DNA from 2 places in the Thalassospira sp. A3_1 genome. Region 2 is predicted to be linked to the other one. Evidence: riboswitches for the same ligand, from Rfam matches in the RefSeq annotation. Region 2 holds a riboswitch; the other holds the start of a gene.
The links. A riboswitch is a leader RNA that binds a small molecule or an ion and turns the genes downstream of it on or off. The one in region 2 is predicted to bind glycine.

Region 1: another riboswitch for glycine. It lies ahead of J7395_RS07800 (L-serine ammonia-lyase); the one in region 2 lies ahead of gcvT (glycine cleavage system aminomethyltransferase GcvT).

What each region holds. Positions count from the first base shown of each region.
Region 1 covers NZ_JAGHQQ010000002.1:169,652-184,539, reverse strand. Annotated here, with positions in the region: gene J7395_RS07850 (DUF4269 domain-containing protein) at 1-66, opposite strand, end outside; gene J7395_RS07845 (AEC family transporter) at 193-1,149, shown strand; gene J7395_RS07840 (YHYH protein) at 1,156-2,250, opposite strand; gene J7395_RS07835 (ABC transporter ATP-binding protein/permease) at 2,349-4,202, opposite strand; gene J7395_RS07830 (glutamate-5-semialdehyde dehydrogenase) at 4,509-5,795, shown strand; gene J7395_RS07825 (nicotinate-nucleotide adenylyltransferase) at 5,792-6,400, shown strand; gene rsfS (ribosome silencing factor) at 6,455-6,844, shown strand; gene rlmH (23S rRNA (pseudouridine(1915)-N(3))-methyltransferase RlmH) at 6,927-7,385, shown strand; gene J7395_RS07810 (hypothetical protein) at 7,483-8,133, shown strand; gene J7395_RS07805 (dihydrofolate reductase family protein) at 8,145-8,678, opposite strand; gene J7395_RS07800 (L-serine ammonia-lyase) at 8,830-10,245, opposite strand; glycine riboswitch at 10,316-10,441, opposite strand; glycine riboswitch at 10,445-10,544, opposite strand; gene gpmI (2,3-bisphosphoglycerate-independent phosphoglycerate mutase) at 10,819-12,411, shown strand; gene J7395_RS07790 (peptidoglycan DD-metalloendopeptidase family protein) at 12,392-13,738, shown strand; gene J7395_RS07785 (S41 family peptidase) at 13,777-14,888, shown strand, end outside.
Region 2 covers NZ_JAGHQQ010000001.1:577,013-591,900, forward strand. Annotated here, with positions in the region: gene J7395_RS02640 (peroxiredoxin) at 1-180, shown strand, start outside; gene J7395_RS02645 (hypothetical protein) at 259-663, opposite strand; gene J7395_RS02650 (protein phosphatase CheZ) at 875-1,783, opposite strand; gene gcvPB (aminomethyl-transferring glycine dehydrogenase subunit GcvPB) at 1,989-3,485, opposite strand; gene gcvPA (aminomethyl-transferring glycine dehydrogenase subunit GcvPA) at 3,482-4,837, opposite strand; gene gcvH (glycine cleavage system protein GcvH) at 4,841-5,212, opposite strand; gene gcvT (glycine cleavage system aminomethyltransferase GcvT) at 5,378-6,490, opposite strand; glycine riboswitch at 6,548-6,650, opposite strand; glycine riboswitch at 6,654-6,777, opposite strand; gene J7395_RS02675 (hypothetical protein) at 7,014-7,598, opposite strand; gene ispH (4-hydroxy-3-methylbut-2-enyl diphosphate reductase) at 7,828-8,775, shown strand; gene J7395_RS02685 (homoserine kinase) at 8,808-9,782, shown strand; gene rnhA (ribonuclease HI) at 9,789-10,232, shown strand; gene J7395_RS02695 (EAL domain-containing protein) at 10,449-12,848, shown strand; gene J7395_RS02700 (DNA-3-methyladenine glycosylase I) at 12,885-13,559, shown strand; gene J7395_RS02705 (3-oxoacyl-ACP reductase family protein) at 13,615-14,355, opposite strand; gene J7395_RS02710 (TetR/AcrR family transcriptional regulator) at 14,461-14,888, shown strand, end outside.

The DNA.
Region 1 (14,888 bases), on a different contig from region 2:
AACATCAAGACCGCGAAAGGCATCGGGCATGAGGCTTTCGGACCAATCCATTACCGCTTGGTTCATTGATAAATCCATTCCATTTCTTGACCCGTCTGCCATTGCACGGGATATGTAATGAAATCAAATATTTTTGGCGCATGCGCGATCTGTTGATCAGATACCCACGCCGATTTCGGGACATGCCATCATATGCTTGACGTTCTGGCCATCACCAGCCCCATCTTTCTGATCATCGCCTTGGGCTATTTCGCGGTCCGGCAAAATATCATATCGCAGGATGTGGCGCGCGGCATGGGCGCGTTCGTGATGAATTTTGCCCTGCCTGCCCTTCTGATCAAGACGCTATCGGGGCGCGAACCGGCCGAAATCATTCACGGCGAATTTCTGATCGCTTATGGCGGCGGGTCGCTGATCATGTTGACGCTGGGCATCGCCTATACACGCTTTATTGCGCGGAAATCCTTTGCCAATGCGACCCTACAGGGTCTTGGCATGTCTTTTTCCAATAGCGGCTTTATCGGTTATCCGGTGGCAGTACAGGTGCTTGGGCCACCGGCAGCAATCGCGCTTGCACTATGTGTAATGATCGAAACACTGGTAATGATGCCGCTTGTTCTTGTTCTTGGTGACAGTGCCAATAACAACGGCCACGGACGCCTTCACGTTCTTGGAAATGCGATAAAAAGCCTGTGCAAGACACCAATCATCATTGCGATTTTTATTGGGCTTTGTCTTGCCCTTACAGGAATCAACTTGCCCGGTCCGGCCCTGAAGGCAATCGATATGCTGGCCATGGCATCCGGCCCGGTGGCCCTGTTTGTCATCGGTGCGGGATTGGTCGGGTTGAAGCTGAAAGGCATGCGGATTGACATGGCCCGCATTGTCTTCGGCAAGCTGGTCCTGCATCCGGTTGCCGTATTCACTCTGGTCTGGATACTGCCGCCAATGGAACCGGTTTTACAGATTGCGGCAGTCAGTTTCGCCTGTTCTCCGATGCTGAGCATCTACGCCATCTTTGGGCAACGTTATGGCCATGAAGGATTGTGTGCCGCATCGCTTATGGTTGCAACATTGCTATCCTTCATCACCATTTCAACGGCACTTTGGCTTCTTGATATCACGCAGGTCTTCGGGCCCATGCCCTAAGTGGGCTTAACCACCCGGCCCGCGACCACCGTTACGGCCGAATGGCGGCGGAGGAGGACGATCCCCCGGAAAGCCTTTTGGCCCGCCAAAACCACCGCCGGGTCGTTGGCCGCCCGGTCCGCCACCTGGTCCACCGCCCGGTCCAAGACCACCCGGCCCCCGGGCAAAGCTTGGATCGGATTGGCCCGCAAGAAAGCGCGGAATGAAGGGGAAACTTTCTGTCACGAAATAGGCATAGGTACCGCCGGGGTATTCCGGGGTAACGGTTTCACGGCCATTGGCTTCGTCAAGGTCACCAAGGCCCGTGACAAATTCATAATCTTCGCCAAAGGTGCCATCATAACTGCCACCCGGCCCGCCCGGACGCACACCTTTTTTCACGCGCCACGAACTACTCAGCGCCTTAACCCCGGCATCAGGTCTCTCAGGATCGTGATAGCCAAACAGGGCATAGATCGGGAAACCATCTGCGGCGAAACCGATGCGGATTGAATGCTGTTCCGGTGACCAGCTTTTGATCAAACCCTTTGGCATGCCGTGATAGTGATACGTGCCATCGGGCTGCACATGGGCGTTGTTTTCATCAAGACCAAGATCAAGCGTGGGCGATATCGCCTCGTACCGCCATCCGGATTGTCGATCACGCTGCCAGTATTCAGCGGTGAAAGGGTCAAACGGCACCCCATTGACCGCAATCCCGAACAGACCGTGGGTGTTGGGTATGAAGCGCCCGGTTCTTTGCGGATTGACCGGCAGACGAAATTCAAGCGACTGTGCCTTGATGCTGTTAGGATTGTGACGATTGGGGAAGCTGCCGGTCGCGTGATCCGGGATCGCGTTGGAGCGGATGTAACGATATTGCCCGTCTTCGCGGATATTGACCTCATTGCTGATCGCCCAGGCCTGCCGCACCGGGTTAAGTACCATAGCCGCGAGCGGCAACATGCCAAGCCCGACCAGCATATTGCGACGCATCCGGTCAATTTCGGGTGCGTGATTACCGCGATAAACGCCTTCATCCACCTCATGATCGTGATGAGGATGAGGATGAGGATGATGGTGATCATGACCTTGATGATCATGTCGGCCTTTTAGTGTCATTACTGTTCCCCCGGTTTCTTCCCCCGACCGAACGGCACCCAATGCCATCCGATTTTATAGTGGGGATTGAAACGGGAGGATTCCACTAAAAAAACGTCCTAAGTGGTCGCCTCCCCGGCATGGGCAAGGATTTCTTCGGCCTCCCGGATTTCCTGCTGCTGGGCCCACATTTCGGCATAAAGGCCGTCCTGTTCCAAAAGGTCCTGATGGCGACCACGTTCCGCGACCTGCCCGTCACGCAACACGATGATTTCATCGGCATCGATCACGGTCGAAAGCCGGTGCGCAATCACCAGCGTCGTATGCCCGCGCGACACATCGCGAAGTGCCTGCTGGATGTCTTTTTCGGTACGGGTATCAAGGGCCGATGTTGCCTCGTCAAAGATCATGACTTTCGGACGTTTCAGCAACATACGCGCAATCGACACACGCTGTTTTTCTCCGCCGGAAAGTTTAAGCCCGCGTTCACCGACCATGGTTTTAAAGCCCTGCGGCAAACCGGCGATAAAACCATCGATACTGGCAAGTTTGGCAGCATTGGTGATTTCGGCCTCCTCCGCTCCGGGTCGGCCATAGGCGATGTTATAGGCGATCGTATCGTTAAACAGGACCGTATCCTGCGGGACGATACCAATCGAGCGACGCAGGGATGTCTGCGACACATCGCGGATATCCTGCCCGTCAATCGTGATCCGGCCCGATGATACATCATAGAAACGGAACATCAGACGGGTCAGGGTCGATTTTCCCGCCCCGCTTGGCCCGACGACAGCAACGGTTTTGCCCGCCGGAACCTCGAAACTGACACCTTTCAGTATCTGGCGGTCAGGATTATAGGCGAATTTGACATCCTCGAACCGGATTGCCGCCTCGCCGCACGCCAATACCGGTGCGCCAATCTTGTCTTCGACTTCTTTTTCAACGTCGAGTAACGAAAACATGCGTTCCATGTCAGTCAGCGACTGCTTGATCTGGCGATAGACAAAACCAAGGAAGTTCAGCGGCATATAAAGCTGCAAAAGATAGGTATTCACCAGCACAAAGTCACCAACGGTCATATTGCCGTTTTTAACGCCACTTGCCGCCAGAAGCATGTTCAGAACCAGACCGACTGCAATGATCGCACCCTGCCCGATATTGAGTTTGGACAGGGATTCCTGTGACTTCACCGCCGCCGTTTCATAGCCGCGCAGGGCATTGTCATAACGACGGGATTCGTGATCCTCGTTATTGAAATACTTGACCGTTTCATAGTTGATCAGACTGTCGATGGCCTTGGTGTTGGCCTCGTCATCGCGCTGGTTCATTTCGCGGCGGAACTTCATTCGCCATTCGGTGACGATCAGGGTAAAGGCGATATAGATCACGATGGTGACAAACGTGATCAGCGCGAACCAGAAATCATACAGCACCCAAAGAATGCCCGAGACCATGAAGATTTCAAGCAGGGTCGGCAGGATGTTGAACAGCATGAAGGATAAAAGGAATTCGATCCCCTTGACCCCGCGTTCAATCGCGCGCGAAAGCCCGCCCATCTGGCGATCCAGATGGAACCGCAGCGACAGGGCATGCAGATGTTCAAAAACACCAAGGGCGGATGTCCGAATGGCGCGTTGCGCGACCTTGGCAAAAACAGCATCGCGCAATTCCCCGAAGGCCGAGGATAAAACACGCACAAGTCCGTAAGCGACGATCATCCCCACTGGCACAATGATCAGGGATGTCGTGTCCCCCCCTGCGGAGCTGGCACCGGCTTTGCCGCCGCCAAGGGCATCAACCGCGTATTTATACAGAACCGGGACATAAACGTTGGCGATCTTCGCCCCGACCAGAAACAGCAGGGCGATCACCACACGGGTCTTGAGCTCGAACTCGCCACGCGGCCACAGATACGGCAGAAAAGTTTTAACAACACCAAATTCAGCGCGGGCTGATGGCTGGTTATCACCCATATTTTTCACGTTCTTATCCCCTGGTGGGCATGATGTGGCGTGTCCGACACAGCCCCGACTTTCTGATTGACGTCCCGCTTTCCCAAAACAACAGATGGCCCGTAATCAATGATTTGGCAAGCAAGCCGGACAAGAAAGCGTGTCTTGCCGTCTACGGGATAGTTCGCAAAACATTGATTTATCGACGCTAGACGATTGCAGTTGCGCGGTCAGAGGGATATTTTGTCAAATTGTCGATAAAATTGCGATAAGCCCGCCCCGGCAATTCCGGCCCGCGGGACATCTTCAAGGAACGGAACCAGGACCATGACGGCACTTGCCAGCATCGAAAACCAGAACATCGCGGCATTAATGCGCGACATGGGCATCAATGCCCGTGAAGCTTCGCTGAAACTGGCACAGGTCCCGTCCGAACCAAAAACCGATGCCCTTAAATCGGCCGCACGCAAATTGCGCGAAAATGCCGATGTCATTCTGGCCGCCAATGCACGCGACATGGAAGCAGGTCGCGCCAAGGGTCTGACGCCCGCACTGCTGGACCGCCTCGCGCTTGATCCCACGCGCATCGAAAGCATGGCAGCCGGTGTCGAGGCGGTTGCGGACCTTGCCGACCCGGTTGGCCGCGAACTGGCCCGCTGGAGCCCGGAGCGCAACGGGCTTGATATCGCACGCGTATCGGTACCGCTTGGCGTGATCGGTATCATTTATGAAAGCCGCCCGAATGTGACCGCCGATGCCGGTGCCATGTGCATTAAATCGGGCAATGCCGCGATCCTGCGCGGCGGTTCGGAAAGCTTCCATTCATCACGTGCGATATTCGATTGCATGCTTGCCGGTATTCTCGATGCCGGTTTGCCTGAACATGCGCTTCAGATGATCCCGGTTACGGATCGCGTCGCGGTTGGCGAGATGCTGAAACTGTCCGATTATATTGATGTCATCGTCCCGCGCGGTGGCAAATCGCTAATTTCTCGGATAACCGATGAAAGCCGCATTCCGTTGTTCAAGCATCTGGAAGGGCTTTGCCATACCTATATCCATGCCAGTGCGGATGTCACCAAAGTCGTTGATATCGTGGTGAATGCCAAAATGCGTCGGACCGGCATTTGCGGCGCGACCGAAACCATCCTGATCGATCAGGCGGTTGCCGATAATCTGTTGCCGAAAATTGCCACCGCCCTTGCCGACAAGGGTTGCGAATTGCGCGGCGATGCCCTCGCGCAGAAGGTGGATGCGCGCATCCTGCCTGCAACGGACGAGGATTGGGTCACCGAATATCTTGATGCGATTGTGTCGATCAAGGTCATCAACGGAGTCAATGAGGCAGTCAGCCATATCAACACATATGGATCGCACCATACCGATGCGATTCTGGCCGAGGATGCCGATGCGACCGCGACTTTCCTGAACGGTGTTGATTCCGGCATCGTGATCGTCAACGCATCGACCCAGTTTGCCGATGGCGGCGAATTTGGCATGGGGGCGGAAATCGGCATTTCGACGGGCAAGCTGCATGCACGCGGTCCGGTCGGAGTCGAACAGCTGACCAGCTATAAATACATCGTGCGCGGCACCGGCCAGACCCGCCCATGAGCTTTTCTACGCCCAGAAGCCATAGTGCCCCGCCCCGCGTCGGATTGCTGGGCGGGTCCTTTAATCCGGCACATGAAGGGCACTTGCATATATCGCTTGAAGCGTTGAAAAGCCTGCGTCTTGATGCGGTCTGGTGGCTGGTGTCACCGCAAAACCCGCTAAAGCCGACGCAGGGCATGGCAGACCTTGCCGACCGGTTCGATTCGGCATTGATGATGGCAAAGCATCCCCGCATTGTTGTTTCTGCAATTGAATCAGAACTTGGAACCCGCTATACGGCCGACACTCTCGCAGCCTTGCAGCGTCGTTTTACCCGAACGCGGTTCGTATGGCTGATGGGGGCGGACAATCTGGCCCAGTTTCATAAATGGAAATGGTGGGACAGGTTGATTTTGCGCGCTCCCATTGCGGTCCTTGACCGTGAGGGGTATTCTAACAAGGCATTGTCCGGGACGGCGGCCAAGCGTATGGAACGCTGGCGCATCCCATCGGACAGGGCGGGTTTGCTGGCCGATCTCGATGTTCCGGCCTGGGTTTACCTGCCAATAAAGCGCCATCCGGCCTCTTCGACCGCAATCCGCGCCGAAGGCAGATGGCAGGTTTGACCGGCGGGAATTTCCCGAATCCGAATTGGATCGGGATTTCTCGCGTAAATTGAGGTGGCGACCATAGGTACCGCAAAAAAGACTCTGACCCCGGGCGAGCTCCTTGCCCTTATCCAGAGCACGCTCGAAGACGACAAGGCCGAAGACCTTGTCACCATTGATCTGACCGATAAAACCTCCCTTGCCGATCATATGATCATTGCAACCGGCTCGTCCTCTCGCAGGGTCGCGTCAATGGCAGAACATATTGTCGAAAAGCTGAAAGATGCTGGCCAGGGCCGTGCAATGGCCGAAGGCAAGGAACAGGGTGACTGGGTTCTGGTTGATGCCGGCGATGTCATCGTTCACCTGTTCCGTCCGGAAGTTCGCGCTTTTTACAACATCGAACAGATGTGGGGCGTTGAAAACCCGGCGCTTAAACAGCAGGCGGCGCGGCTGTATTAATACAGTCCGCCCCGGTTTGCCCTGACCACCGCGGGGATCGGCTATCGGTGGTCCCCATGCGGACCAAAGCCGGATCGGAAAGATGCAAATTACCCTTGCTGCAGTGGGCCGGATGAAGAACGGCCCCGAAAAAGATCTTTTTGACCATTACGCGGCGCGCCTGCGCTGGCCCTTTGTCGTGCGGGAAGTCGAAGAAAAGAAAAAGCTTCCGCCCAATCAGCTCAAAGACCGCGAGGCGGAGCTTTTGCTGGGCGTCATTCCCGATAATGCCTTTCTGATCGCACTTGACGAGCGCGGGCACGAATACGGTTCCATCGATTTTGCAGCAAAACTTGAAGGCTGGATTGATCAATATGCCGGAAATATCGCCTTTGCCATTGGTGGGGCCGATGGGCATGGGGACGCCATCAAATCACGCGCCAATACGCTCTGGTCACTTGGCAAGGCGACATGGCCCCATATGCTGGTGCGCGCCCTGATTGCCGAACAGCTTTTCCGCGCCCACGCGATCCAGACCAATCATCCCTATCACCGGGAATAATCCGCCAAACCACCTACTCACAAGCACAGGTTTAAAGTCACCCCGAAAGCACTATCCTGAGAAATCAGACAAATTCAAGCTTCGGGGGAAGATTTTGATGCAAACAAAAATCACACGAGTATTGCTAGCTCTGACTTTGGTATCATCATTAGCTGCATGTGCAAGCAGTAAATTTGATTACTTCGAACCAAATCAGCCAAACCAATTTTCCACAGAAACAACAATATCAAGGGACTTTAACTCTGTTTGGGACGGATACGTAGCGTCACTATCCGAGAGTTTCTTTGTAATAAACAATATCTCCAAAGAAAGCCGCCTTATAAACGTGTCTTTTTCTGCGAGCCCCCCTCAAGAATACATTAACTGTGGACGAACTAAACTCACATCCAGCCACCCAGCAAAAGGCACGGAAACGTTCAACTACGAGGTAGCCGCGGATTCCAACACTTGGTATGGAGTAGACGGGACCAATCATGTCATTGAGCGAAAAAGAGATACGACCTTAAACGGCAGGGCGAATATTTACATCGCACCAACAGAAAATGGTGTAACCCTTGTTCGAGCAAATGCAAGATATGTCTTGGACATATCGGTTGTTGAGAACGGCTTAACACTCAATCACCATACCTCAATTAATCACAGCATAACCTTCGCAACCAAGGAGACCGGAACCTCTAATGATGGCGTAAAGTGTTACAGCAAGGGAAAGCTGGAACAAGATTTGCTCGAATTAGCTCGTAAACTTTAGCTACCAGTCGCTTAACGCAAATCATACTGCATGCGCACGACACCGGACTTATAGCTTTGTGACGCAATCAGTTTCGGTGTTGTGCCCGCAGCATCCCGGCCAAACAGCCGGATGCCATCGCCCAGAATTTCCGGAATGATGAACATTTCAAGCTGATCGACAAGACCGCCAAACAGAAACTGGGTCACGACACTGGCCCCGCCGACGATCCAGACATCGCCGGTATCCGATCTGTCATCGCGAAGCAGTCTTGCCAGTTCGACAAGACTGCCGCCATAGGCCTCTGTATTGGCCGGACGTTTATCGGGTAAATCGCGCGATGTCAGAACAATCGTGCGGCGATCCTCATAAGGCCATTCACCAAATTCCATCACCTGATCAAAGGTTTTTCGCCCAATGATCAGTGTTCCCACGGTGCCCAGAAAGCCCTCAAAATCGAACTCGGCCGGATCGAAATCATCGAGCCAGTCAACCGCACCATTGGTGCGCGCGATATAGCCATCCAGACTGACCGCAATATAGATGCGGAACAGTTTCTTTTTCATGCTTTGCCCAACCTGTTCGGGGTCTTTGCCCCGTTATCAATTACTTGAGCATATCAGAATACAGATCCAAGGTGGCAAGAATCGGGCCGGACGAAAAACACCTCCAAAACAATGGTTTCGGAGGTGTGTGAGGGTCATTTCGACAGGCAAATCAGCATTCAACGACGTTGACATTAACCGCAAGCCCGCCCTGGCTGGTTTCCTTGTATTTGCTTTGCATGTCGATACCGGTCTGGCGCATGGTTTCGATCACCTTGTCGAGTGACACTGTATGCTGACCATCACCGCGCATCGCCAGACGGGCGGCATTGATCGCCTTGACCGCCCCCATGGTGTTGCGTTCGATGCAAGGCACCTGCACCAGACCGCCAATCGGATCACAGGTCAGGCCAAGGTTATGTTCCATACCAATCTCGGCGGCGTTTTCAACCTGTTCTGGCGTGCCGCCCATAACCGCACAAAGGGCACCGGCTGCCATCGAACAGGCGACACCAACCTCACCCTGACAACCGACTTCGGCAGCCGATATCGAGGCGCGTTTTTTATAAATCGAACCAATGGCCGCCGCGGTTAACAGGAATTCGCGTATTTTTCCCTGTGTGACATTGGCCCCGAACCGTTCGTAATAGCGCAGCACGGCGGGAATGACGCCTGCTGCCCCGTTGGTCGGCGCCGTAACCACGCGCGAACCCGCAGCATTTTCTTCGTTCACCGCAAGGGCATAAAGATTGACCCAGTCGATCACGGTCAACGGATCCTTAAGCCCCGCTTCGGGCCGTTCGGTCAGTTCAAGGTAAAGTTTACGCGCGCGCCGTTTGACATTCAGCCCGCCGGGCAGGATGCCATCCGACTTGCAGCCCCGTTCGATGCAATCCATCATCGCGCGATGCACGCGATCAACGAATTCCTCGGTCTCGGCGGGTTCGCGCCAGCTTTTTTCATTTTCGGCCATGACTTCGGCAATAGACAGCTTTTCCTGTTTGCAGATCGCCATCAATTCGTCGGCCGAGGAAAAAGGATAAGGCAGCGTTATGTTGTCGCCGGAATATTCCGCCCCACGATCATCTCCCGAGACGATAAATCCACCTCCGACCGAGAAATATTCCTGTTTGTGCAAAACAACACCATCATGGTCGAAGGCGGTGATCCGCATACCATTGGGATGTTCGGGCAGGCTTTCGGCCATGTGAAACACAAGATTGGTATCGCGGTTAAAGGAAACCGGATGGCGACCGTAAAGCTGTAATTCGCGGTCCCGGTCAATCGCATCCATCGTCGGTGCGATCCGGTCGGGATCAACAGAACGCGGCCGTTCCCCCGAAAGCCCCATGATCACCGCGGTATCGGTGGCGTGCCCTTTGCCGGTCAGGGCAAGTGATCCGTAAAGATCAACAATTACCGAGCCGATTTTTTCCAAAATGTTCCGGGCTTCGAGTTCCAGACAGAACCGATAGCCTGCCCGCATCGGACCGACGGTATGCGAACTCGATGGCCCGATCCCAATGGTATAAAGATCGACAACGGAAAGGTTAACGTCTTGCGGACGTTGTTTGTTTTCTTCGGTCAAAAGGGCCTCCCACGGCTCTTTGTCATGCGGAAAAATGCCGCACGACGTTATAGAACCGGTGTCTTGCCCCCTCTGTCCCTTGACCTGAGATTGTGCGCCCTGCCACCAAAAACAACCGCCTTTGACAACATGGCTTCATCCTTCGGTGGAAATATGGTGCCGGGCGTTGGCCCCGTACCGCTTTCTCTCTCCAGAGCCTCAATCCGCAACGGTCCATCTGCCTGAGAGTTTTCGGGGCTATTGCTCCTTCGGCGCCGATCTGATCACGGGATCAAAGCGGGCTCTCCCATCGCGGTTATTCGAGGTATCACCGTTGCATGCCAGATTACAGGCAGGTGGCAAGCCTTGTCAAAAAGCAGCTTTGCAACCGCACAAAAAATACCCGGCCGGAAGGCTGTTCAATGCTTCCATTCATGATAGATTGCGCGTTGAAAATGCTATGATTGGCAGCGTCTGATGGCGGACCCACCGCGCCCGACGTCATTGTACGGATGGTGAAATTACCGGAAAATAACCATCTTTACCGGTAATTCAGCCTTTTACCTTATTTCGTGTACCTTACTTCGTGGGATTATGATTGTGACTGTATCAAATACCGTAAAGCGCCCGCGTCCGGTGGTGCTGTGCATTCTGGATGGCTGGGGTTATCGCGAGGAAAGCAAGGACAATGCGGTTGCATTGGCCAATACCCCTGTTTGGGACGCGCTTTATGCCAATAATCCGACAGGCTTTTTAAAGGCTTGCGGTCTGGATGTCGGCCTGCCCGAAGGGCAGATGGGCAATTCGGAAGTCGGCCATATGAATCTGGGTGCCGGTCGGGTTGTGATGCAGGAACTGCCGAAAATTGATGACGCGGTCAAAACCGGTTTGATTGCCGAAACCGACACGGTCAAAAAAGTCATCGCCAAGCTTAAAGAAAGTGGTGGTATTTGTCATATCGCAGGGCTTCTGTCCGAAGGTGGGGTGCATTCCCATCAGGCCCATATGGCAGCCCTTGCCAAAATCATCGCATCAGCAGGTGTGCCGGTAAAAATCCATGCCTATCTGGATGGCCGCGATACCGCGCCCAAAAGTGCAGCCAAATTCCTTGAAAAATTCCACTCCCTGATTGGCGATGCCAATGTTGAAATCGTGACCGTCACCGGGCGTTATTACGCGATGGATCGCGACAACCGCTGGGAACGTGTCAGCCAAGCCTACTTCACGATGGTGCAGGGCAAGAATTACGCCGATGGCCGCACCGCCGAAAGTGCCGAAGCCGCGATCAAGGCGGCCTATGATGCCGATACCACGGATGAATTCGTTCTGCCGACCGTAATTGGCGATTATGACGGCATGAAAGATGGCGACGGGCTTTTGATGACCAATTTCCGCGCCGACCGCGCACGCGAAATTCTGGCCGCCATTTGCGCACCGGACTTTGACGGCTTTGACCGTGGCACCCCGATCAAATTCGCCGTACAGGCCGGCATGGTCGAATATTCGTCCGACCATGCGAAATATATGGATGCGATCTATCCGCCGCAGGTGTTGCCAAATATCTTTGGCGAAGTTGTTTCCAGGGCGGGCATGAAACAGTTGCGCATTGCGGAAACCGAAAAATATCCGCATGTATCCTTCTTCTTTAACGGCGGCGAAGAACAGGTTTTCGAAGGCGAAGACCGTATTCTAGTCCCCTCGCCCAAGGTTGCGACCTATGATCTCCAGCCCGAAATGTCGGCCCCGGAAGTAACCGAAAAGCTGGTGGCTGCTATCAGGGCAGAAACCTATGACGCGATCATTCTGAACTTTGCCAATCCCGACATGGTCGGCCATAGCGGCATTCTTTCAGCCGCCATGAAAGCCGCTGAAGCAGTTGATACCTGCCTTGGGCAGGTTGTTGATGCGGTTAAATCAGTGGGCGGTGTGATGTTCGTTACCGCTGATCACGGTAATTGTGAGATGATGGTCGATCCGGAAACCGGTGAACCGCACACCGCACATACGCTTAATCTGGTGCCGACCATTCTGGTAAACGGGCCAGAAGGTGTCACACTGGAAAATGGCCGCCTTGCCGACGTGGCGCCAACGTTGCTTCAGCTTCTCGGCCTGCCGCAGCCCAAGGAAATGACCGGCAAACCGTTGATCAAGGGCTTGAAAGGGAATGATGCGCTTCTTGCGAGCTGATCTGCGTTCCAAGACCGCCCTGCCTGCGCTGGCTGTGCTTGCAGCCATGATTGCGGGCGGGGCTGCGCCCTCTTTTGCGCAGTCGCTGCGCAAGGTCGACAGCCAGCTTGATAAACTTGAAAGCCAGTTGTCCGAACAACAGAAACAGGAAGAATTCCTGTCACGCAAATCGCGAGAGCTCTGGACCGAGGAACAGGCGCTTCAATCCGAAGCCATTTCGGTTGCCAGACGTGCCCAACGCCTTGAGACAAAGCTGACCGAGCTTGAAGACCAGCTTGCCGAACTTGAAATCCGCGAAAAGCGCGCCGCCACCAGCCTTGAAGACAAAGCCGGGCAATATGCCCGCATCCTGATGGCCCTGCAGCGGCTGTCGACCACTCCGCCAGAAGCCGTGATCGCCCTTCCGACCAGCCCCCAGGATACGTTGCGCTCCGCGATCCTTCTGAAGGCCGCCTTGCCCGGCGTCGAACAGCATGCTCGTGATCTGCGGGCCGAACTTGAAAAAATCGGCACCCTTCGCGAAGACATCCGCACGCGCAGCAGCGAAATGGCATCCGCCACCGAAGAATTACAGGCAGAACGCCAGTCATTGGCCGCCCTGCTTAACGAAAAGCGCAAACTGCGTTCGGAAACCGAGGCCGAGGCCAAAATGGCATCGCGCGCCGTCAATGAACTGGCGACCGAGGCAAAATCACTGGGCGATCTTCTGGAAAGCCTGAAAAAGCGGGCAGAAGGCGTTCCCGAACCCCGCATGAAACCGGAACGCCAGATTGCCAAACGTGAAGAGCCCAAACCTGCCCCGCCCCCATCGACCATTGCCAGAAACGAACCACCCGCCCCACCTGCCGAAAAGACGGCCCCGGCAAGCAAACCGTCAACCGCCCCCGATGAAGAAATGGCCGTTGGCAGTTCGATCACGCAGGCACACGGACAATTGCGTATGCCTGCAAGCGGGAAGGTCGTTACACTGTTTGGCGAACGGTCCCGCGGACCGGACGGGTTGGCGGTTACACATTCCAAAGGGATCGAGATCGATACGCGCCCAAACGCGCAAGTCGTATCCCCCTTTGACGGCAAAGTTGTATTCGCCGGGCCGTTCCGTGGCTATGGCCGCCTCTTGATTATCGAACACGGCGAAGGATACCATAGTCTTATCGCCGGTTTTGATCGGCTCGACAGTGTGGTAGGACAGTATTTGTTGGCGGGCGAACCTGTTGGAATAATGGGTGAAATATCGCCTAAACTCTATCTGGAGATGCGCCATGACGGCGAAGCGGTCAATCCGCTTCCCTGGCTGGCCTCGAAAAACGGCAAGGTAAGTGGATGAAAACCTCTCGATTGGCAGTATTCGCACTCGCTACCGGCATGACCTTGGGCCTTGCTTCGCCCGCGCTGGCGCAATCTTCACCAACAACTTCGGCCGAAACCTATCGGCTGCTGAACCTGTTTGGCGATGTGTTTGAACAGGTGAAATCGAAATATGTCGAGGAAGTCGATGACAAGCAGCTTATCGAAGCTGCTATCAACGGCATGCTCACATCGCTTGATCCGCATTCCTCATATCTGAATATGGATAATTTCGAGGAAATGCAGGTTGATACCCGCGGCGAGTTTGGCGGGCTTGGCATCGAAGTCACCATGGAAGAGGGCTTTGTCAAAGTCATTTCCCCGATTTATGACACGCCAGCCGAAAAAGCCGGTTTGCAGCCGGGCGATTACATCACCCATATCGACGGCACACCGATCCGGGGCCTTGGCCTGAACGAGGCAGTCGAGATGATGCGCGGCAAGGTCAATACCGATATCCGCCTGACCATCATGCGCAAGGGCGAAGCCGCACCGTTTGACGTGACGCTGACCCGGGCCGTGATCAAAATCCAGTCGGTCCGCTCCGAAGCAAAAGACGATGTCGGATATATCCGCATCACCAAATTCAACGAACAGACCTATAGCGGCCTGCAACGTGCGATCACCGATATGCGCGATCAGATCGGCCCGGAAATGAAGGGCCTCGTGATTGATCTGCGCAACAATCCGGGTGGATTGCTTGATCAGGCGATTTCGGTTTCGGACGCGTTCCTGGACAAGGGTGAAATCGTATCAACCCGTCCGCGCGATACCGAAAACACCGAACGTTACAACGCCCGTCCAGGTGATCTTGCCGACGGGCTTCCGATGATTGTACTGGTCAATGATGGTTCGGCATCCGCATCGGAAATCGTTGCCGGTGCCCTTCAGGATCACCGCCGGGCGGTCATCATGGGAACGCGCAGCTTTGGCAAGGGATCGGTTCAGACCATCCTGCCGATGCCGGGCAACGTGGCACTTCGCCTGACCACAGCGCGCTATTACACGCCGTCGGGAAAATCGATCCAGGAAGTCGGCATTGTGCCTGATATCATCGTACCACAGGCACGTGTAGAGAGCATCGAAGCCGCCCAGCGCCGGTCCGAAGCCGACCTTAACGGTGCCTTGCG
Region 2 (14,888 bases):
GGCGATCTCGCCTTCGTCAGCAAGACCGGTCTTGAACTGGACCTGACCGGTCGCGGTCTTGGCAAACGCGCCAACCGTTTTGCGATGATTGTCGATGATGGCAAGGTTACCGATCTTGCGGTCGAAGAACCCGGTGCCTTTGACGTGTCGAGTGCCGAAACCGTTCTGGGCAAACTCTGATCGGTTCACCCGAACCCCACGGCCTGAAAACAGAAAAGCTCCGCATCACTGCGGAGCTTTTCCTATATCTGTAGACGCTTAACGCGGCAAAAGGATCGGAATCGGGTCCGACTTGCTGTCAAAATCGCATTCAAAAGTCGGATTGGTGTGTTTGGCAATGAAATGCACCACACCTTCCCTGAAGTCCTCCTTGATCGGGGACCAACTCATGAATACGCCGCCCCGGTTGTCATATTCGCGAATATCGCGGTCCCGGAAAAGTTCACGGAAACTGTGACCAAGATCCTCGGTCGCCCCGGCAACCAGCCACGACGGCTTCAAACCGCCATGCCAAAGCAGATAAACACCCCCGACATTGTCGAGTTTGAGTTCGCTGAAATCATCAATCATGAACAGACGATAATATTCGCCGCGCGGGCTTTTCCGCCATTTGATATCTTGTGCCTTTGGCTGGCGCATACCGCCAAGCGACCAGAATCCCATTTCATCCTCCAAGCGTGCATGAATGCGCGCAACTGCCCGTCACACGCATCCCAACACAAGCTTTTGTTTTTATGAACAATACGATATCGGGAAACTGTAAACTTTTGGTTGACTGATTACAGGTCGCGATTTCGCAAGATCTTGTTCTGGCGCAAGACTCACTCCGGGTTTCAACCTGGAATATAATATCCTGTCGAACATTTTGGAATAGTCAGTCAAACAATTTGTCGATGTCGTCCTGGCTGATTCCCTCGCCTTCAAGCTGCGGACCATTCAGAAGATCGTCATCTTCATTTCTTGGCGTTCCGTCATCATCATCGGGAACCGGCAGGTCGCTAAAGGCATCCTCGCCCCAGATCAGGATCATGTTGTGAACCCGTTCCTCAACGAATTCAAGGGTGCGAACCACCTTGTTGATGCGCTGCCCGGTGATGTCCTGGAAGTTACAGGACTCGAAAACCTTGGTGACCAGAAACGCGATCTGTTCGACATGGTCGGCGACAAAGTCGTTCGGCGCCGCATTTTTAAGCGTCATCGCCAGATCATCGATCTGTTCGGCGGATTCAAGGATCGTATGCGTTGCCATTTCCGTATCCTTGATGATCGCATCAAGTTCGGTGGTCGCATTGACCAGACGGTCATCCTCCGCCTTCGGATGGCGCAGCGACGCAATCTGCATCTTCGCCTTGTGAATATGCTCGTTCATTTCCTCGATCTGCTTGCGGATCAGTTCGAGGTCGTCACGGTCGGGCTCGGATGCCCCCGGACGGTTGCTGTGGGTAAAATTGCTGCTGACCGGTTCGGGCAGAACATCCGTCGCACCACCGGATGGGGCCGGGTTTTCCAGATGGGCCGCATCAACCGTGCCACCGGTACGAACCGCATCGCGAAGCTCGGCAACTTCGGATCGAAGGGCACGGATTTCATCCAGAACCGCCTGATTGATCCCCGTCGCGTCCGCCGTCGCGGCTGGCTTTGGCGCCGGTAATGCCGCACCTGCCCCCATACCGGTTTCAAGCGTCGGATCGAAAAAGGAATCCGACCAATCTTCGACCACACCACCCGAACGTTCTTTTAAACGGCGTTCTGCGGTGAAAACCTTCTGCACGCGACGTGACATGACTGACTTCAATCCTCCGGCAACGGGGTGTATTCCCCGATCCCAATTCCCCCGATCATCCGTCCCCGTGGTCCGATGATCACTTTAAAACAAGTATAAGGGTCCAGATTGCTACAAGTCCAATGGGTTTCAAGAACAACCCCTTGAAAAAGAACACCCCGGCCAACCGACCGGGGTGTGCAAAAAGGTTATGCTGCGTTGCAAATCAAGCAGATTCAGGCATCCAGCGCAGAACCGGCTTTCTTGCCGCCGCCGTTTCGTCAAGACGACGGCGCGGCGTCAGATACGGTGCATTCTTGAAGAATTCCGCATCGCCCGATTCTGCCTTGGCCACCAATGCCAGAACCGCATCGCAGAACTGGTCAATCGATTCCTTGGTTTCCGTTTCCGTCGGCTCGATCAAAAGCGCACCATGAACCACCAGCGGGAAATACATGGTCATCGGGTGGAAGCCTTCGTCGATGATCGCCTTCGCCAGATCCAGCGTCGAAACACCGGTATCTTTCAGGAAATCATCGTCAAACAGCGCTTCGTGCATGCAATAGCCGGGGAATGCCACGCTCAGCTTGTCTTTCAGACGCGCCAGCAGATAGTTGGCATTCAGCACCGCATCACCCGATGCCTGACGCAATCCGTCCGCACCGTGGCTTTTCATATAAGACAGCGCCCGAATGAACATGCCCATCTGGCCGTGGAAGCCCTTCAGACGACCGAACGGCTTTTTGCCATCCTGTTCTTCTGCGGTTTCCACCAGATGGAATTTCTCGCCCTTGCGCACGACATAGGGGATCGGTGCGAACGGGGCCAGTGCGTCGGAAAACACAACCGGACCCGAACCCGGTCCACCGCCGCCATGCGGGGTCGAAAAGGTTTTATGCAGGTTGATATGCATCGCATCAATGCCAAGATCGGCCGGGCGCACCCGTCCGACAATCGCGTTGAAGTTCGCCCCGTCGCAATAGAAATACCCACCGGCCGCATGGACCAGATCGGCAATCTTGCGAACGTCGCGCTCAAACAGCCCGCAGGTATTCGGGTTGGTCAGCATGATCCCCGCAACATCGTCGCCAAGCTTGGCTTCGAATGCCGCAAGGTCCACACGGCCATCTTCGGTGGCCGGGATCGAATCAACCGTGAAACCACATGCCGCGGCCGTTGCCGGGTTGGTCCCGTGGGCTGATTCCGGCACCAGAACACGACGACGGTTTTCACCGCGCGCATCAAGCGCCGCACGGATCGCCATCATGCCGCAAAGTTCACCCTGCGCACCCGCTGCGGGCGACATGGAAACCGCGGGCATCCCGGTCAGAACCAGCAGCCAGTGTGCGCAACTGTCAATCAGTTCAAGCGCCCCCTGAACCGTGCTTTCGGGCTGCATCGGATGCAGGTCGGCAAGACCGGGCATACGCGCAACCTTTTCGTTCAGGCGCGGGTTGTGTTTCATCGTGCACGAACCCAGCGGGAAGAAGCCGGAATCAATGCCAAAGTTTTTCTGCGACAGGCGCGTGAAATGACGCACCACCTGCGGCTCGGACAGGCCCGGAAGACCAACATCACTATCGCGATCAAGGCCACCAAGGCGTGATTTGATGCCCGCTGGCTTCGGAAGGTCAACACCGGTACGACCCGGTTCGCCCTGTTCGAAAATCAGCTTTTCCTCAAGAACCAGGCCGCGGTTACCGGTATGGGTGGTAAAGCTCATGCCAGCACCTCCTTCAATGCAGACGCAAGGTCCGCGATGTCTTCGTCGGTGTTGGTTTCGGTCGCCGCCACCAGCATGTAATGGTCCAGATCGTCACGGTTCGGATACAGGCGCGACAACGGAACGCCACCAAGGATACCCTTGGCAACCAGTGCCTCGACCACCTCGGCTGCCGGTTTGGCAAGCTTGACGGTGAACTCGTTAAAGAAGCTGTCATTGACAACTTCCGCACCCGGCACCGCATCAATCGCATCGGCGGTCTTGCAGGCGGTTTCATGGTTAAGCATTGCCACACCACGATACCCGTCTTCACCCAGAAGGCTCATATGCACCGTAAAGGCCAACGAACACAGACCGGAATTGGTGCAGATGTTCGATGTCGCCTTTTCGCGGCGGATATGCTGCTCGCGGGTCGAAAGTGTTAGAACAAAACCGCGCTTGCCGTCCTGATCGACCGTTTCACCACACAGGCGACCGGGCATCTGGCGTACCAGTTTGCTGGTCGTCGCAAACAGACCGACATATGGCCCGCCATAGTTCAGGTTGTTACCAATCGACTGGCCTTCGCCGCAGACGATATCCGCGCCAAAGCTGCCCGGTGATTTGACCGCGCCAAACGCCATCGCCTCGGTAAAGACCACGATCAGAAGCGCACCCTTGGCATGGCAGGCGTCCGCCAGCTTCGTGTGATCCTGAATACGGCCAAACACGTCCGGATACTGAACCACGACGCAGGCGGTCTGATCATCAATCAGATCATCCAGCTCGTCGGCGGTTGCCTGCTTTTCCGGGTGCCCGTCGCGACCGGCAACTTCGGTATCGCTATACTGGCAATAGGTTTCCGTGACTTCACGGTAATGCGGATGCAGACCACCCGACAGAACCGCTTTCTTGCGCCGTGTTGCACGGCACGCCATCAGAACCGCCTCCGCGCACGACGTTGCCCCGTCCCACATCGATGCGTTGGCCACATCCATGCCGGTGATCGATGCCACCTGGGTCTGGAATTCGAACAGATACTGCAACGTACCCTGTGCGATTTCCGGCTGATACGGGGTATAGGCCGTCAGGAATTCACCACGCTGGATGATGTAATCGACCGTGGCCGGAACATGGTGGCGATACGCCCCCGCACCCAGGAAGCTCGGCACGCTGGCCGTGCCCATGTTTTTGGCGGCCATTTTCGCCATGTCGCGTTCGACCTGCAATTCGCCCAGATGATGGGGCAGATCGACCGGCTCGGACAGCAACGCGCCTTCGGGCACGTCACTATATAATTCATCAACGGACTTTGCCCCGATGGTTTCAAGCATCGAGGCGCGATCCGCACTGGTTAGCGGAAGATAACGCATATCTTAAAGGCCTTCGACAAAGTCTTTATACGCAGCTTCGTCCATCAGCTCATCAAGCTGGGACTCATCGGAAAGTTCCATGCGGAAGAACCAGCCATCGCTTTCCGGGGCTTCGTTCACCAGTGCCGGATTGTCATCAAGCTCTTCGTTGGCTTCGACAACGACACCATCAAGCGGCGCATAAACGTCGCTGGCGGCCTTGACCGATTCGACAACTGCCGCATCACCATCCTTGGTCAGCTTTTTGCCAACTTCCGGCAGTTCGACATACACGATATCGCCAAGCGCCTGCTGGGCATAATCGGTGATGCCGACGGTCGCGACACCGTCTTCATATTCAACCCATTCATGTTCCTGCGAGAATTTTTTAGCCATTGTAATCGTCCCTGTAAGATCAGTTGTCTCTAAAATCTGTGGTCTGTCCGGTCTTCCCGTTTTCCGGGATGTTCCGGTTTTGCGGCTTCCCGGTTGTTCCGGTTGTTCCGCTATTTTTATCCCGGAAGGGCAACGTCGCGCCGCCCGCCCGATCCGTTCTGGCGATCAGCCGCGATAATAACGGTGCGGTGCAAACGGCAGCTCGACGATTTCCGCCGGGCGGGCCTTGCCGCGCACCATCAGATCGACTTTGGTACCCGGGGCGGCAAATTCAATTGCGACATATCCCATCGCAATCGGGCCATCCACGGTCGGGCCGAAACCACCGCTGGTGATTTCGCCAATTTCTTCACCGTCACTGTTCAGGACAGCGGTATGTTCACGCGCTGGTGCCTTGCCTTCGGGCTTGATCCCGACACGTTTGCGATCCGCCCCGTTGGCAAGCTGATCAAGGATGATGTCTGCTCCCTTGAACCCGCCTTCCTCGCGGCGGCGCTTGTTGATGATCCAGTTAAGGTCGCCTTCGACCGGGGTGGTCGTGGTATCGATATCGTTGCCATACAGGCAAAGACCGGCTTCAAGACGCAGCGAATCACGCGCGCCAAGGCCAATCGCCTCGACTTCTTCCTCCGCCAACAACTTGCGCGCCAGTTCTTCGGCGCGCTCATTCGGCACGGAAATCTCGTAACCGTCTTCGCCGGTATAGCCCGACCGGGTGACAAAGCACGCGATACCGGCAATATCGATCTCGGCAAAGCTCATGAATTTCATCTCGGCAACCGACGGTGCAAACCGTGCCAGCACGCGGGCGGCGTCCGGTCCCTGCAAGGCCATCAATGCGCGGTCGTCAATCTCGATCAGCTCCACACCGTTATCAAGATTGGCTCGCATATGGACAATGTCATCATCCTTGCACGCGGCATTGATCACCAGAAACAGGCTGTCGCCCGCATTGGTGATCATCAGATCGTCCAAAATCGTGCCATCGTCATTGGTGAATGCGGAATAACGGGTGCGGCCGGGTTTCAGGATCGCGATGTCACCGGGCACCAGCTTCTCCAGCTCGGCCACGCGATGTTCACCGGTCAGGCGAACCTGCCCCATATGCGAAACGTCAAACAGACCGGCCTTCGCACGGGTATGCAGATGTTCGCCCTTCACCCCCAGCGGATATTGCACCGGCATGTCGTAACCGGCAAACGGCACCATCTTGGCACCCAGTTCCACATGCAAATCATAAAGGGCGGTTTTCAGCAGTTCGGTTTGATGATCGGCCATCAAGGTCTCCAGACAGGCGTTGCGAAACATAGCCGACCAGTGGCCAACCACGTCCCCCTCTGTCTTGGAGCCTGAAAGAATCACAGCCGGTTTGGACACCGGTCTGCTTACATCTTCGGCGAGGCGCACATCGATTTTCAATGCCGCCTGCTTTCCAGAGTCCCATCTCCCCGCGGTCCGTTTGCCTGAGAGTTTCCGGGGTGGTTGCTCCTTCGGCGTCCGCGCAATCCCTATCGATGCAATCACGCACATCGATCAAGACCGTGGCACTCTCCCACGGGGATCATTTGGGTATGCCCCCTTATACGGATTTGAATCCGACCAGACCAGCCCCAAAAATCATATCCTTTCGACCCCACCCATTGGTATGAGGATTAAAAGCCCTTTTTTGGCCCCTCCGGCAAATGTCCATTATTTCGTATGAGGATTACCGAAAACGAACTTTTGTCCAAAAACGAAAATCCCGCCACGCGATGCGGGCGGGATTTGATTACTCACTAAAAATGAATAATAGGCCGGATTATTAATTTTTTCCGAAGCGTCGATTGTAATCGAGCTGATCGGCACTCAGCTGGAAGCCAAGGTAAATCTCGTAATCCGGACCGGCCCAGACATCGTCCAGCGGCACGTTCAGGGTCACCTGCTCGTCACGATAGCGCGCCAGGTTCAAATTGCTCGGAAAGACCATGTCGACATCAAACAGATTCTTCTGGATGAACTCGCCGGACGGGTCCTTAAGGGCTACGAAATACTGGAGTTTTGCGTTGCGCCCCTGCGCTGCCGGGCCCAGTTCGGCATTGATGATCGGGCTGATGACGACATTCAGAACCTTGTCATCAAGGTCATAGCCGCAATCGCCCAGATATCCGCCAAATTCGGCTTCAAGGATCACATCGGTCAGATCCCTGCCCTGACCGTTGAACTGCACCAGACGGGCGGTATCATTGGGCAAAAAGGCCCGCGGGCATGCCGGGACCGGCTGCTCTTCGAACGTGCCGCACGCTGCCAGGAAACCGGCAAACGACACCAAACCCAATGCACAAATACGCCGCAGTCCGTTCGCAATCGTCATCCAAGCCTCTATAGAACTGGTCAAATTCGCTGTCATGCCCGATCCGGGCACAGCCGCGCGCAGTCTATTCGCTCCGATATGGCGACACAACCCGCTTCCGTTTGAAATCAGTGCATTCACAACAATTGCCACCAATACATGCATCCACATCCATCTTTGCATGGTGTCTGTCATTGCACGTCCGGTGCTGGCGGGTTATGTAACGAAGACATTTGAATAACCGTGCCATCGCATGGCACACCTCATGAACATTCGGACCCGTATCATGTCTGACAAAGCCGACCTTCGGATCATTCTTGCCAACCCGCGCGGTTTCTGCGCCGGGGTGGATCGCGCGATCGAGATCGTCGAAAAGGCGCTGGTGAAGTACGGCGCGCCGGTCTATGTCCGCCACGAAATCGTCCACAACAAATTCGTGGTCGACCGCCTGCGCGACATGGGGGCTGTTTTTGTTGATGAACTTGATAAGGTTCCCGACGGGGTTCCGGTGATCTTTTCCGCCCACGGGGTGCCGAAATCCGTCCCCGAAACCGCCGAAAGCCGCAAGCTTGAATATCTTGATGCGACCTGCCCGCTGGTCTCCAAGGTCCATCGCGGGGCGGAACGCCACCATGCCGATGGCAAACATATCCTTCTGATCGGGCATGCCGGCCATCCCGAGGTGATCGGCACCATGGGCCAGTTGCCACCGGGCAGCATGACCCTGATCGAAACCGAGGAAGACGCCGAAAACCTGCAGGTCGAAAACCCGGAAAACCTTGCCTTCGTGACCCAGACCACCCTGTCGCTGGACGATACGGCAAGGATCATCTCGATCCTGCAAAGCCGTTTTCCCGCGATCGAGGTCCCGAAGAAAGAAGACATCTGCTATGCGACCACCAACCGCCAGCACGCGGTCAAGCTGATCGCAACCGATGCCGATGCCATTCTGGTGCTGGGCGCGCCGAACTCGTCGAACTCGAACCGTCTGGTCGAAGTCGCGAAACGCGAAGGATGCGACCGCTCGGTTCTGGTCGAACGCGCCAAGGACATCGACTGGTCCAAGCTTGACGGCATTTCGACCCTTGGCATTACCGCCGGTGCCTCCGCCCCGGAAATTCTGGTCGAGGAAGTCATTGATGCCTGTCGCGAACGTTATAACGTCACGGTCGAAACCCTGACTTTGACCAATGAAAACGTCACCTTCAAGCTGCCCCGACAGCTTGCCAGCTAACCCAGCTCTGATCCAGGAAATCCGGACATCACATGGCCGTCTATACCGACGTTTCTGACGAAGACATCGCCCGTTTTGTTGCCGAATACGATATCGGCAATGTGATTTCGTTCAAAGGCATCGCCGAGGGTGTTGAAAACACCAATTTCCTGCTTCAGACCGATCAGGCATCCTTTATCCTGACCCTGTATGAAAAGCGCGTGAACCCCGATGATCTGCCGTTCTATCTGGGCCTGATGGATCATCTGTCGGCCAAGGGGCTGAACTGCCCGACGCCGATCCACGGCAGGGACGGGGTTGCATTGCGCCGTCTTTGCGGACGCCCGGCCGCCATCACATCCTTCCTTAATGGCATGTCGCCACGCCGGATCATGCCCCATCACTGCACAGGTCTTGGTACCGCGCTGGCGCAATTGCATACCGCCGGTCAGGATTTCGAGATGTATCTTGGCAATGCGCTGAGTGTGAAGGGCTGGCGTCCGCTGTTTGAAAGCTGCCGTGCCGATGCCGATGGCGTTCAGCCCGGCCTTGAAAAGCTGATCGAGGACGAGCTGGCCTTTCTCGAAGCAAACTGGCCCCATCAATTGCCCGCGGGCGTCATCCATGCCGATCTGTTCCCGGACAATGTGTTTTTCTTCCCCGGAAAGGACGATGTATCCGGCCTGATCGATTTCTATTTCGCATGCAATGATCTGCTGGCCTATGACATTGCGATCTGCATGAATGCATGGTGTTTCGAACCCGATAACAGCTTTAACGTCACCAAGGCGCGAAACCTTCTGTCAAGCTACGGCAAGGTGCGCACCCTGTCCGATGACGAACTGGCCGCCCTTCCGATCCTTGCGCGCGGGGCGTCTTTGCGGTTCCTTCTGACCCGGCTTTATGACTGGATCAATACGCCCAAGGATGCGCTGGTCACGCCGAAAAATCCGCGCGAATACATCAATAAACTGCGTTTCCATCAGCGCATCGACAGTGCCGGCGCCTATGGCCTGGGCGAGGAATAGGATCTAATGACGGCAACCGAAGACAACCGCGTCGAGATTTACACAGACGGCGCGTGCAGCGGCAATCCCGGTCCCGGCGGCTGGGGTGCAATCCTGCGATTTCGCGGGGTGGAAAAGGAAATGTCGGGCGGTGATCCCGAAACCACCAATAACCGTATGGAAATGATGGCTGCGATCAGTGCGCTTGAAGCATTGAAACGCCCCTGCATCGTCGACATTTATACCGACAGCAGCTATGTCCGGGACGGAATTACCAAGTGGATTTGGGGATGGCAGAAACGCGGATGGAAGACCGCAGACAAGAAACCGGTCAAGAATGTCGAGCTATGGCAACGGCTTCTGGATGCCCTGAAACCTCATAAAGTTGAATGGCACTGGGTCAAAGGACATGCCGGGCACCCCGAAAACGAACGGTGTGACGAGCTCGCACGACAGGCCGTACCAAAATAAACTTGACCGACAAGTCCTTGAAGCTGCTGGACTTCGATCCAAAATAGATGGACCGGGACAGTTTTTGTGAACGCTATATGAAAAAAATGAAATCAAACTTGCTTTTGGGCTGACTTCCGGATTGAGTATGACAGTCTTAGGGGTATTGGAGCCCACCCGAAGGTCGAGTATGGTTGCCATTAACTAATCGATAGTGGGTGCCGAGGAGAAATACGCTTGTCGCGCGGATCGTACGGCTTTTTACAACGGAAGTCGCTTAGCAGCCGATTGCTTTTTATCGCGCTGCCGCTGGTTTCCTTGTTCTCCCTCGCCCTGTTCGTTGTCTTCGGATACGTCAGTTATACTGTGCTGCGCGACGATCTGACGGAAAAAATCGAACAGACGGCCGATATCAATGCCCGCGTTCTGGCAACACCTTTCTGGTATCTGGATGTCGACAATATTGAATCAGCCCTGAACGCCATGAGCCGCGATCGCGATATCGTCGCGGTGCAGGCACTGGGGGCTGACGGGACCGAATTCGCCCATACCGGCGTTTCCCAATCCGAACTGAACGATACCCTGCGCCTGTCGCGTCGCGTGTTCTTTGAACGCAACAATGTGCGCCATGATGTCGGCGAACTTGTGATCTTCTTCACAGAAGCCCGCGTTCAGGATCTGCTGTTCCGCCGGATCGTGATCGACATGATCCTGTTCGGCCTGCTGATTGCGGTTGTGGCTGCAAGCCTCCTGATCGCGAACAAGCGTTCGATCAAGGAACCGCTGAACCGGCTTTTGCATTCCATCCGCATGACCAAACATGGCCGGCTCCGCCGCCCGGTGGAATGGAACAGTGCGGATGAACTTGGCCTTCTGATCCGCGAATATAACGAAATGGTCGCCCTGCAGGGGCAGGCACAGGAAGAGGCCCAGCGCAAACAGGCCCTTCTGGAAGCCACCCTTCACAATATCGGCCAAGGGATATGCCTGTTCGATCAGGACCTGAACCTGATGGTCTGGAACGAACGCTATATCGAATTGCTGAACCTGCCGCGCGATCTGGTCAAGGAAGGCACGCCGCTTTCCGATATCCTGCGCTTTAACGCCGAACGCGGCGAGTATGGCGATGTTAGCATTCAGGCCCTGATTTCCGACCGTGTCGCGATTGCGCGCCGTCGCGAACCCTATCGGATGGAACGTACCCGCCCGAATGGCCGTGTGGTTCAGGTCGATCATAACCCGATGCCCGGCGGCGGTTACGTCGCGACCTATACCGACATTACCGAACGCAAACAGACCGAAGCCCGCATGCGCCATCTGGCCGTCCATGACGTGCTGACCAGCCTGCCGAACCGCACCCTGTTCCTGGATCGCCTGCGTCAGGCATTGCTGTCCGCCCGCCGGTTCCAGCGCGGGGTCACGGTCCTGTTTGTCGATCTTGACCGGTTCAAGGACATCAACGATCACTTTGGCCATGATGTTGGCGATCTGATGATTCAGGAAATGGGGCAGCGCCTGTCACGGATCATCCGTGATTCCGATACCGCCGCCCGTCTTGGCGGCGACGAATTCGCGATCATCCAGACCGACGTTCAGAATATCGAAGACACCATCGCCCTTGCCCAGCGCATCATCGATGAACTGTCCCAGCCGTTCGATTGCCGTGGCATCCGCCTGCATTCGACCGCCAGTGTCGGCATCACCCTGTTCCCCGAAGACGGCGAAAACCCCGAACAGCTTGTCAAAAACGCCGATATGGCGATGTATGCCGCCAAGGCCGAAGGCCGCAACAATTACCGCTTCTTCCTGCCGTCAATGCATGAACGGGTCAAGGAACGCAAAACAATCGAAGAAGACCTGCGCAACGCGCTGGAATATGACCAGCTTGAACTTTACTATCAGCCGAAAATCGACTGTCGCACCGAAAAGGTCGTCGGGGCCGAGGCGCTGGTGCGCTGGCACCACCCGGATCGTGGCATGATCCTGCCGGGCGAGTTTATTTCGGTCGCCGAGGAATGCGGCCTGATCAACCGGCTGGGTGCATGGGTTCTGAACAAGGCCTGCAAACAGACGCAAATCTGGCGCGAAACCACCTTGCCGGGGCTTCGTATTGCGGTAAACCTGTCCCCGGCACAGTTCCAGGATGCCGAACTGGTCAGTTCCGTCACCCAGATCATGGATCAGACCCGCCTGCCCGATGGCACGCTGGAACTGGAAATCACAGAATCGATCCTGATGAACAACCCGGAAAAAGCCGTTTCGACCTTGAACGAGCTTAAGGGCCTTGGCGTGCGGATCGCGATTGACGATTTCGGTACCGGTTATTCATCGCTGAACTATCTGAAACGTTTCCCGGTTTCATCGATCAAGATCGACAGGTCGTTTGTCAACGACATCCATGTCGATATGGATGACAAGGCGATTGTCGATGCGGTGATCGGATTGGGCCACAGCCTTAACCTTGAAGTCGTCGCCGAAGGCGTTGAAGAAGTCGAACAGCACGAATATCTGCGCGACAAGGGATGCGACTTCATTCAGGGCTTCCTGTTCGCCAAACCGCTGCCCGCCGCAACCTTTGAAAACTGGGTTCTTGAACGCCACGGCCGCCAGACGGCACGGATTGCCGTCAAGAATTGACCGGGCTTTAAGGCTTCAGGCAACAGGGATTGCGTCATGCCGTTGCGTTCATTCACCGACATCATCACCGAAACGGCGGCCCTCAAGGGTGGCATGGATTCCATCAATGCCCGGCTGATCACGCCCAAGACCCCCGATGAAATCCGTAAAATCCCGTCGGACCGGTGGCTTTCGGCCATGACGATGTGCGTGTTTCAGGCGGGGTTTAGCTGGAAGGTCATTGAAAACAAATGGCCGAATTTCGAAACCGCCTATGACGGGTTCGATATCAGCCGCTGGTCGATGATGCATGACGAGGATATTGATCGCCTGATGGCAACCGACGGGCTTGTCGCCCATGCACCGAAAATCAGATCCGTTGGCCCGAACGCCCATTTCCTGTGCCAGATCGAAGATAAGCATGGCAGCATTGGTGCATGGTTCGCCGATTGGCAGGTTGCCGATTATTGCGACAATCTGCGCATCGTTCAAAAAGGCGGATCGCGCCTTGGCGGCAAAACCGGGCAAATGTTCCTGCGCCGGATGGGGGTCGATACGCTGGTCTTTTCCAACGACGTGATCAAGGCCCTTGGCCGTGAAGGCGTGGTTTCGAAAATGCCATCATCGGGCAAGGATTTTGCCGCCGTTCAGGACGCGATTAACCACTGGCACGGTGAAACCGGTCGCCCCCTGACGCAGATCAGCCAGATACTGGCATTATCGGTGGGCTGAGATATCCAGCCCACCGATAACTTTATTTCGCCTTTAACGGAAAACCTCGTTTCCGTTACGCGTTCATGCCGCTATCGACCGTGAATTCCGAACCGGTGACGACCTTTGCCTCCGGCCCGGCAAGCCATGCGACAAGACCGGCCGTGTCATTGGCATCGCTGTAATCGGGGATGGCCATGGTGCTGCGCGCGGCATCGGCAATGTCGCCTTCTGCCGGGTTCATGTCGGTATCGGTCGGTCCGGGGTGAACGACATTGACCGTGATCTTGCGCGGCCCCAAATCGCGGGCCGCGCCACGGGTAAATCCGATAAGGGCCGATTTTGACAGGGCATAAAGGCTTAAGCCCGGCCATGGCACCTGATGCGCAAGGTTGCTGCCGGTTGTGATGATCCGACCGCCATCGGGCATATGGGCCAGTGCTGCCTTGGTCGCGACAAAGACGGCCCGGACATTGACATCGACCGTCCGGTCAAACTGTTCGATGCTTAATTCATCGACCGGTGCCATTTCGATAATCCCGGCATTATTGACCAGAATATCGATCCTGCCGAATTTCGCGGCAGCTTCGTTAATCGCCGCTTCGACTTCCTGTGCTTTGCGGTTATCGGCCTTGATCGCCAATGCTACACCACCCGCAGCCTCGATTTCACCGACCACATCACGTGCGCGGTCCGGCGCACTGACATAGGTGATGGCGACTTTGGCACCTTCACGCGCGAGACGTTTTGCGATGGCGGCACCGATTCCGCGGCTGCCGCCGGTAACGAATGCGACCTTTCCTGCAAGGTTCTGCATGATGAACTCCATTTATGTAATGATCACTACATAATTCGTGACAGGCTTGCATTTCTCTGTCAAGTGATTTATTTAGTGATCGTTACATAATTAGACGAGCACAAAATGGCGCCACGCGGAAGACCACGCGCATTCGACCGGGACGACGCCCTGAACAAGGCCCTGGCCCTGTTCTGGGAACGGGGATATGACAACACGTCCATGGCCGATCTGAGCGCGGCCATGGCACTAAGCCCGCCCAGCATCTATGCCGCCTTTGGCGGCAAGGAAATGCTGTTTGACGAGGTCATAACGCATTACGCCACGCATTATGGCGCATCGATCTGGGGAAATCTGGACCGGTTCAAACTGGCACGGGAGGCGACACAGCATGTCCTGATCGCGTCCGCCAATGCCTTTACCCGCGATGATACACCGCATGGCTGTCTGGTTGTTCTGGCCGCACCACAGGCGGAATCAAACCACGCAACGGTCAATCAGACCCTGCGCGGCCATCGTCGCAAGGTGACGGAAATCCTGAAAAACCTGTATGA